One region of the Pantoea osteomyelitidis genome, then DNA from elsewhere that is predicted to be linked to it. Evidence: predicted binding sites of a transcription regulator. Region 1 holds the regulator's gene; each other region holds the start of a gene.

Region 1 (3,278 bases):
GCCTGTTACAAACGGCACGCCGAAAGGCAGAACCTTCCGCTCAGGCGGGCTGTAAATGCTTGCAAAAAGCCCGCCGCGATCATCGCGCCGGGCTTTTATAGGTAATACGACCAGGCGGCGTTACTGCTTCACAAACTCTTCGCCCTGAGCGATATCTTTTTTCAGCGTCTCCAGCATGCCATCCAGCGCCTGCTGTTCAAACGCGCTCAGCGTGCCAATCGGTCTGCGCTCAGCGATACCGTCTTTACCTAACAGCAGCGGCTGCGAGAAGAAGCGGGTATATTCGCCTTCGCCCTCGACATAGGCGCATTCCACCACATTGCTTTCACCCTGCAACGCGCGCACCAGCGACAGGCCGAAACGCGCCGCCGCCTGGCCCATTGAGAGCGTCGCCGATCCGCCGCCTGCCTTCGCCTCTACCACTTCCGTACCGGCATTCTGGATACGTTTAGTAAGATCGATGACTTCCTGCTCGCTGAAGCTGACCCCTTTAACCTGCGACAGCAGCGGCAGAATGGTAACGCCGGAGTGGCCGCCCACCACCGGCACATCAATTTCCGCAGGCGACTTGCCTTTCAGCTCCGCCACAAAGGTATTTGCACGAATGATATCCAGCGTGGTCACGCCAAACAGGCGATTTTTATCGTACACGCCCGCTTTTTTCAGCACTTCCGCCGCAATCGCCACCGTGGTATTCACCGGGTTGGTAATCACGCCAATCAGCGCATGCGGGGCTGTTTTTGCTACCTGCTCCAGCAGGTTACGTACAATACCGGCGTTGACGTTGAACAGATCGGAACGATCCATGCCGGGTTTACGCGCCACGCCGGCGGAAATCAACACCACGTCCGCGCCCTGCAGCGCCGGGGTCGCATCTTCGCCGCTGAAGCCGTTAATGTTAACCGCTGTCGGAATATGGCTGAGATCAACAGCCACACCCGGAGTAACCGGTGCGATATCGTAAAGGGAGAGTTCTGAACCCGCAGGCAGTTGGGTTTTCAGCAGAAGCGCAAGCGCCTGACCAATACCGCCAGCGGCGCCGAGGACTGCAACTTTCATCCTATACTCCTTATCAGGTGGGACAGAGAAATGCCGGGAATCCATGAGGTTACGACCTTAATCAACTTCTCCGGTGATGGCGAGTGCTCTCTGTTCAATTTGCGTACTGCCGCACTTTTTTAGTGCGCAGCAGGCAACGAAAACCTGATATCCCGAATGATTGTTGACGTAACAGCATGCAGACGCTGAATCGGCGGTGACCTTATTGTTGGAATGACACTTCCAATAATATAACAACTTTGCAACCTTCGCCCTGCATACGCGCCCAGGCTTTTTTTGGTCTGCATGAAAAACTTTGTTAGAATCGCTGCCCGCTTAGCGTATCTGCCGTTTCCCCCGTTTACGGATTGCATAAAAATTCATTTAAATGCATAATAATTTATCTGCCTGCGGCGGGTTTTCGGTTATTTCCCTTTATTATTGGTAGCCTATGCGTAACCCATCTAAACAAGACGATCTGATCAAGGCGTTCAAGGCCTTATTAAAAGAAGAAAAATTCAGTTCCCAGGGCGAAATCGTTCAGGCGCTTCAGGAAGAAGGCTTCGAGAATATCAACCAGTCAAAGGTTTCTCGTATGCTAACCAAGTTTGGCGCGGTGCGTACGCGCAACGCCAAAATGGAGATGGTTTACTGTTTGCCTGCTGAGCTGGGCGTCCCTACCACCTCCAGCCCGCTGAAAAACCTGGTGCTGGATGTTGATTACAATGATGCGCTGGTAGTGATTCATACCAGTCCCGGCGCGGCTCAGCTGATTGCGCGCCTGCTTGACTCCCTGGGGAAAGCGGAAGGTATCCTCGGCACCATTGCTGGCGATGACACCATTTTTATTACACCCGCGCGCGCCTTTACCGTTAAACAGCTGTATGACGCCATCCTGATGTTATTCGAACAAGAGCTATAAACTGCCTTTTCGCTACCGGCGGATAACCTGCCGGTAACTTTTTCCTGCTTTTTCCATGACTTTCCCCCGCCCTTTATTATCCTTTAAATTCAAGTAGTTAACTAGAAACAGCGGCTCTCATCTCTATTCCCCTATTGGTCAGTCCTTCTGACCTTACTCGCTTTCTACAATATTTTAAACTGCCTTATTCTCTACTAGCAGTCTCATCATCCGGTTAATTTTTCCTGCCCAGCTTGATCGTCCACTGTTTTTCGCACAAAAAGATAATTGGGTCTAACCCGTTGTTTTTACATGAACTTAACAGACAGCAGGCAAGATATAAGCGTTTCATATAACCATTGGTTATTAAAAATTGCTTTCAGAGCAAAGCGTAACAACAAAATATTATTAGCGAGGTATTAATTTCATACGTTATTAGATCTATACTTCTTTTCGTGATGCAAATCACAGCGAACAAAAAAGAGAAAAACAGCAGACGAGGAAAATATCTATGAACATTAAAACTACTATCGCAACTCTGAGTATTCTTTCCACTCTGTCATTTGGTGCTTTTGCCGCAGAATCTGTCAACGCGCAACAGGCGCAGAATCTGCAGTCTGCAGGCACCATCAGCGTCAGCGGCGTTGCCGGTTCTCCAATGGACATCAATCAGCAGCTGAATGAAAAGGCTGAGCAGCAAGGCGCTAAAGCCTACCGCGTGATTGAGGCATACAACAACGGCAACTACCACGCTACCGCTGAGCTTTATAAATAAGTTTCTGACAGTAAAAAGAAATAGAGGCGGCAGCCTGTCCGGTTGCCATCACAATAGTTTCAGGAGAGTAAATCATGAAAACCAAATTTGCTATTGCCGCACTGAGTCTGGCTTCCGTTCTTTCATGTGGCGCCAACGCTGCCAGCCTGGTCAGTAATGAACAGGCGCAAAACAGTAACTTGCAGTCGATGAATCAGACCATCAGCGTAAGCGGTAACGACGGGGATCAGACCAATGTCCGTCAGGTTCTGTCTGAAAAAGCAGATGCGCAGGGCGCCAGCCACTACCGCATTATTGAGAACCATTTCGACAACACCTATCACGTGACTGCCGAACTCTATAAATAATTAACCGTTTCGGACGCGCCTGACGCGCCCGAAGATAAGATCGACGACCCGCTTAAACTGAAGCAAACCGCAGGTTGTTGATTGTAATGAGGAGACGAATTATGAAAATCAAAGCAACCATCGCAACAATCAGCCTGCTCTCTGTTATGGCCTTCGGTGCCTCAGCTGCCCAGCTGGTAACAGCAGAAAGCGCGCAGAACATGCAGCCTGCGGGAAC
Region 2 (3,278 bases), on a different contig from region 1:
TACCCAGCGAGGTATTACTGCCGTCAGCAAAACCCACCACCGAGGCGCCCAGACGATGCATGGCGGTTTCAAACGAGAGGCGCGTACGCGTTGAAGCCTCAAAAAAGCAGCTGGCAATCACGTTATGCTTCAGCAGCTCCGGCTGGGGATTCGCCTTGAGCTGCGCTGCGGTATGCAGCACCAGCTCAAGCTCTTCGCGATTGAGATCGTTAATGGAAATGATGTGCTTGCGATATAGCGGATTGGCCATGTCTCTCTCCTCTGCGCGTGCCGGATTGCGGACAAAAAAAAGCCCCTGATTAAGGGGCTTTTTTAAAATCGGATGAATGACGGAAAGAAACAGGTGCGCCGCCTGCGGTCAGGCGAGATGTTGCGTGATGTTGTACGCTGCGCTGTTGCATGCTTCCTCCCGGCAAATTGTCGCGCATTATACGCATTCAGTATTTTGCATCAAGAGGAAATCGAGCGCAGGGTAAACGTTTGCGTTGCTGGTTCCCGTCAACAAAGAGTGGAAGGCGTTACGGCTGGCCCAGCGTGGCGACCATCACCGCTTTGATGGTGTGCATGCGGTTTTCCGCCTGGTCGAAAACGATGCTCTGCTCTGATTCAAACACCGCGTTGCTGACTTCCATGCCGTCATGCAGGCCGTACTGTTCCGCCATCTGACGGCCCAGCGTGGTTTGGTCGTCATGAAACGCGGGCAGACAGTGCAGGAATTTCACCTCAGGATTGCCGGTGAGCGCCAGCATCGCGCTGTTTACCTGATAGTCGCGCAACAGGGCGATGCGCTCTTCCCATACCGCTTTCGGTTCGCCCATCGACACCCAGACGTCGGTGTAGATGAAATCAGCGCCTTTTACCCCTTCGGCAATCTGCTCGGTAAGCGTAATTTTGCCGTGGGTTTTTTCCGCCGCCTGACGACAGCTTTCTACCAGCTCCGCTTCCGGCCAGCAGCTTTTCGGCGCTACCAGACGCAAATCCAGCCCTGTCAGCGCGGCGGCTTCCAGCATGCTGTTGCCCATGTTGTTGCGCGCGTCGCCCACGTATACCAGCGTCATCTCCTGCAACGATTTCTGCGGCAGATGCTCCTGCATCGTCAGCAGGTCCGCCAGCAGCTGCGTGGGATGAAACTCGGTGGTCAGGCCGTTCCACACCGGCACGCCCGCATAGTGCGCCAGGGTTGAGACGAGATCCTGGCCGTAGCCGCGATACTGAATGCCGTCATACATGCGGCCCAGCACGCGTGCGGTATCTTTAATCGACTCTTTATGGCCGATCTGGCTGCCGCTCGGGCCGAGATAAGTGACGTTTGCGCCTTGATCGTATGCGGCAACTTCGAAAGAGCATCGGGTGCGGGTTGAGTCTTTTTCGAAGATGAGCGCGATGTTTTTGCCTGTCAGGTAGCGAGTTTCGTTGCCGCTTTTTTTTGCGCGTTTTAATTCAGCGGCGAGGTTAAGCAGATCGCCTATCTCGGCGGGAGTAAAATCCAGCAACCGAAGGAAATGGCGTTGATAAAGCTGACTCATACAGCACTCCATAAAAGCGAATAAAGTGAATTAAAATTCAATCTAACCGTATGAATATGCATTTTCAACCCCGGCGTAAATAAACTTTCTGTTTTGTGTAGTGGCGCGCGAGGCAGTGTGGGAAAATAATTGCAGGACACCGCCTTTATTTGCCGACCATTGAGGACATCACCATGGCATACGAAGCATTGCTGGAAGAGCAGCGTGAAGAGACGCGCCTGATCATTGAAGAGCTGCTGGATGATGGCAGCGATCCCGATGCGCTCTATACCATTGAGCACCATCTCTCCTGCAACAATTTCGATTCGCTGGAAAAAGCGGCCGTCGATGCCTTCAAACTGGGTTACGAGGTAACTGAGCCGGAAGAGCTGGAGCTGGAAGATGGCAGCACGGTTATGTGCGTGGATATTATCAGCGAGGGATCGTTACAGGCCGATCTGATTGACGCGCAGGTGGAGCAGTTAGTGAATCTTGCTGGCAAATACAACGTTGATTACGATGGCTGGGGAACCTACTTCGAAGATCCCGATGCGGAAGATGAGGATGACGAGTTCATCGATGACGAGGACGACGGCATTCGCCACTAACAGCCAGGGGCGGACAGCTCTCTGCCCCTGCGCATTTCTGCCTTTTCTACCTTCTGATATGCACAATGAATTACGCACCACTGCTTGAACCTGTCTGGCAATTTCTACACTGTCGCACCCCGCTGGCATGGATTGAGGAAGCGCGCAGGCCGGAAAATCTGACCCTGCTGCTGACCGACCATATGGTCTGCGAGCTGAAAGCGGCGCAAACCGCCACCTGGCTGATCCGCAAATATGTCGCCGACAAGCCGAGCGGAGAGGCTATTCGCGCCTGGCTTAAGCCTTACGAAGATTTTATTTTCCGCGAAGACCACGACAGCAACTTTATCAACGCGCATAAAGCACTGACCAAAAGCATTATCGTGCGCAACGAGTTGCCCTGGGCGGACGATCTGGTGGAGAAGATGGTGCTGTTGATCAAGGAAGAGCTGCACCATTTTTATCAGGTGTGGGAGATTATGCAGGCGCGCAATATCCCTTATAAGAAGATCACTGCCAGCCGCTACGCCAAAGGTCTACTGCGCGAGGTGACGACGCATGAGCCCGATACGCTGGTGGATAAGCTGATTTGCGGCGCTTATATCGAAGCGCGCTCCTGCGAACGTTTTGCCAGCCTCGCGCCTTACCTCGACGGGGAGCTGGAGAAGTTTTATATTTCGCTGCTTCGCTCCGAAGCGCGCCACTATCAGGATTATCTGACGCTGGCGGCGCAGATTTCACCAAAAGATATTGCGCCACGGGTGCAAAAGATCGGCGAAACTGAAGCCATGCTGATTACCGAACCGGACGATGAGCTGCGCTTTCATAGTGGGGTGCCGGTGTGGCGTGCCGAAGCCGGGGCGTGATAGTTCTGCTCCGCAAGGGGCGGGCCGTAAACCTGCCCCCTTTCACAGCGCCTTCAGCATTCTCACTTCGCAGTCCACATGGCCTGTGCAGCCAAGCGCGCCATCAATATGCTCAAACCCCAACGACTCATACAGCTTAATCGCCCGCGTCAGGTTGCCGGTAGTTTCCAGATAGCAGCGTTTAAAGCCGCGTTCGCGCGCATAGTCCATCGCGCGCAGCGCCAGATCGCGCGCCAGACCGAAGCCGCGCAGCTCAGGCAGAAAATACATCTTTTGCAGCTCGCAAATATCCGGCGCGCTGCAGGCGAGGGGAGCAACGC
Region 3 (3,278 bases), on a different contig from region 1:
CACGGGCATAACTTCGTCTTTTATCTAGCCACGTAACGCAACATTCGTCAAATAGCTTAAATACAGGGTAATGTGCAGCTAAATGACGGTAATTTATGAAATTAACTTACATCGGAGCGTGATAAGTTATTCTTATCGCTAAACACCGAACAATGACCGGGCATTTTGCTGCTTTCACAGTGAAATGCCCCATTTATTATTCATCAGTGACAAAAATGCTGCACAACTTGCGCGATAAGGGCGCGGGTCGGCTTGATAAATGCCGTATCGATAAACTCATCGGGCTGGTGCGCCTGGTTGATGGAGCCGGGGCCGAGCACCAGCGTCGGGCAAAGTTCCTGAATGAACGGCGCTTCGGTACAGTAGTTCACCACTTCGGTCGGCGTGCCGAGCAGCTTTTCCACCACCTTTACCAGTTCATGATCCGCCGGACATTCGTAGCCGGGAATCGGCGGATGCAGCTCGCCTACCGTCAGGCGACCCGGCCAGCGCGCGCTGACCGGTGCCAGCGCCTCGTTCAGCAGGCCGTCAAGATCGCTCAGCGTCAGGCCCGGCAGCGGACGAATATCCATGTGCAGTTCGCAGCAGGCGCAGATGCGGTTCGCCGCATCGCCGCCATGGATATGGCCGAAGTTCATCGTCGGATAAGGGATAGCGAAGCCGTCATGGTGATAACGCTCTTTCAGTGTATTGCGCAGCTGCATCAGATGGCCAATGGCATCATGCATCAGTTCGATCGCATTCACCCCGCGCGCCGGATCGCTGGAGTGGCCTGACTGGCCCTGCACGCGAATCGCATGGGAGAGATGGCCTTTATGCGCGCGCACCGGCTTCAGCGAGGTCGGTTCGCCGATAATGGCGCAATCGGGGCGCAGGCTGGTAGTTTCAGAAAAATATTTCGCGCCTGCCATGGTGGTCTCTTCATCGGCAGTCGCCAGGATATAGAGCGGTTTCTTTAGCGTGGAGAGATCCACATCGCGCAGCGTATCGAGAATAAAGGCAAAGAAGCCTTTCATGTCGGCAGTGCCTAAGCCGTAGAGCTTGTTGTCGTGCTCGGTCAGCGTGAAAGGATCGCGCGTCCAGCGGCCATCATCGAAGGGCACGGTATCGGTATGACCGGCGAGCAGCAGGCCGCCCGCGCCGCTGCCGGTGCGCGCCAGCATGTTGAATTTATTGCGCGTACCGGGCACCGGCTGCACTTCTACCGTAAAGCCGAGATCGCGAAACCAGCCGGCAAGCAAATTGATTAAAGTTTCATTACTTTGATCGAGCGCGCTGTCAGTGGCGCTGATGGTCGGCGTGGCAATCAGCTGGCGGTAGAGTTCGAGAAAAGGCGGTAATTTTGTCTTCACTGTTGACGGTCCTTGAGTTAGGATGTATCAATATTCATGCACTAATAGTGAATAAAAATACATTAACGTCGTCTGCATGTGAACAAGAAATCTTCTGCAAACGGCATCGTGGGCAACGGGGCAAGGCCGCGACCCGGAACGTGTGACTGTAATAAGGTATACAGCCTGATGTTGAATACGCTGATCGTGGGTGCCAGTGGTTACGCTGGCGTAGAGCTTGCCACCTACCTGAATCGCCATCCGCATATGAACATAACCGCTTTAGCGGTTTCAGCGCAAAGTCCGGATGCGGGAAAATTACTTTCCGATTTACATCCGCAGCTCAAAGGCATTGTGGATCTGCCGCTGCAGCCGTTAAGCGACGCCTCAGCCTGGGCGGGAAAAGTCGACGTGGTGTTTCTCGCGACCGCCCATGAGGTAAGCCACGATCTGGCGCCCGAATTTCTGAAAGCGGGCTGCGTTGTGTTTGATCTTTCAGGCGCGTTCCGCGTTAACGATGCTGATTTCTATACCCAATACTACGGTTTCACTCACCAGCACGGCGAGTGGCTGGATAAAGCCGTTTATGGTCTGGCCGAATGGCAGCACGAAAAAATCCGCGAAGCGCAGCTGATTGCCGTGCCGGGTTGTTATCCCACCGCGGCACAGCTGGCGCTGAAACCGTTGGTGGAAGCGGGACTGCTGAATGACGCGCAGTGGCCGGTGATCAATGCCACCAGCGGCGTAAGCGGCGCAGGACGCAAAGCCAGCGTCGGCACCAGCTTCTGCGAAGTGAGCCTGCAACCCTACGGTATTTTCAACCATCGCCATCATCCGGAAATCACCTCTCATCTCGGCGTGCCGGTGATTTTTACCCCGCATCTTGGCAATTTCGCGCGCGGCATTCTGGCGACCATTACCTGCCGTCTGAAAGCGGGTATCGGCCATGCGGAAGTGGCGCAGGCGTTCCATGATGCCTACCACGACAAACCGCTGGTGCGTCTGTATGAAAAAGGCGTGCCGGCGCTGAAAGGCGTGGTAGGGCAGCCCTTTTGCGATATCGGCTTTGCCGTGCAGGGCGAACACCTGATCGTGGTGGCTGCAGAAGATAACCTGCTGAAAGGCGCCTCTTCGCAGGCGGTTCAGTGTTTAAATATTCGTTTCGGCTTCCCTGAAACGCAGTCACTTATTTAACCAACAGGTGTGCGAGATGATGAATCCATTAATTATCAAGCTGGGCGGCGTGTTGCTGGACAGCGAAGAAGCGCTGGCCCGTCTGTTTGATGCGCTGCTGACCTACCGCTCGGCGCATCAGCGCCCGCTGATAATCGTTCATGGCGGCGGCTGCCTGGTGGATGAGTTGATGAAAAAGCTGGCGCTGCCGGTGAAAAAGAAAAATGGTCTGCGCGTTACCCCCGCCGATCAGATCGACATTATTACCGGCGCGCTGGCCGGTACCGCCAATAAGACGCTGCTGGCGTGGGCGAAAAAGCACGGCATCAATGGTGTGGGCCTCTGCCTCGGCGACGGCGGCATGGTGAATGTTGAAAAGTTTGATGAAGAGCTTGGTCACGTAGGCAAGGCCACGCCGGGTACGCCGGATCTGCTGAATACCCTGCTGGCGGCGGGCTATATGCCGGTGGTCAGCTCGATTGGCGTGACCGACGATGGCGAGCTGATGAACGTGAACGCCGACCAGGCCGCCACCGCGCTCGCCGCGACGCTGGGCGCCGATCTGGTGCTGCTCTCCGACGTGAGCGGCATTCTTGACGGCAAAGGCCAGCGCATCGAAGAGATGACCGCAGCCAAAGCCGAGCAGCTGATCGCGCAAGGCATTATCACCGACGGCATGATTGTGAAAGTGAACGCGGCCCTTGATGCGGCGCGCACACTCGGTCGTCCGGTGGATATCGCCAGCTGGCGTCATGCGGAACAGCTGCCGACCCT

The links. The regulator ArgR, encoded in region 1, controls arginine synthesis, uptake and breakdown. The targets are predictions, from matches to a motif close to ANTGAATAAAAATACANT.
Region 2: argF (ornithine carbamoyltransferase) is a predicted target of ArgR. The motif match lies at 1,551-1,568, and genes of this name have one in related genera.
Region 3: argC (N-acetyl-gamma-glutamyl-phosphate reductase) is a predicted target of ArgR. The motif match lies at 1,399-1,416, and genes of this name have one in related genera.

The regions. Positions count from the first base shown of each region.
Region 1 is NZ_JBGFSN010000005.1:33,195-36,472, reverse strand. Features, by position in the region: gene mscM (miniconductance mechanosensitive channel MscM) at 1-55, shown strand, start outside; gene mdh (malate dehydrogenase) at 121-1,059, opposite strand; gene argR (transcriptional regulator ArgR) at 1,490-1,960, shown strand; gene yhcN (peroxide/acid stress response protein YhcN) at 2,451-2,714, shown strand; gene ABU178_RS13825 (YdgH/BhsA/McbA-like domain containing protein) at 2,789-3,061, shown strand; gene yhcN (peroxide/acid stress response protein YhcN) at 3,163-3,278, shown strand, end outside.
Region 2 is NZ_JBGFSN010000003.1:222,899-226,176, forward strand. Features, by position in the region: gene pyrB (aspartate carbamoyltransferase) at 1-250, opposite strand, end outside; gene argF (ornithine carbamoyltransferase) at 519-1,526, opposite strand; gene rraB (ribonuclease E inhibitor RraB) at 1,700-2,113, shown strand; gene miaE (tRNA isopentenyl-2-thiomethyl-A-37 hydroxylase MiaE) at 2,179-2,958, shown strand; gene ABU178_RS03340 (GNAT family N-acetyltransferase) at 3,001-3,278, opposite strand, start outside.
Region 3 is NZ_JBGFSN010000011.1:11,845-15,122, reverse strand. Features, by position in the region: gene argE (acetylornithine deacetylase) at 204-1,352, opposite strand; gene argC (N-acetyl-gamma-glutamyl-phosphate reductase) at 1,521-2,525, shown strand; gene argB (acetylglutamate kinase) at 2,542-3,278, shown strand, end outside.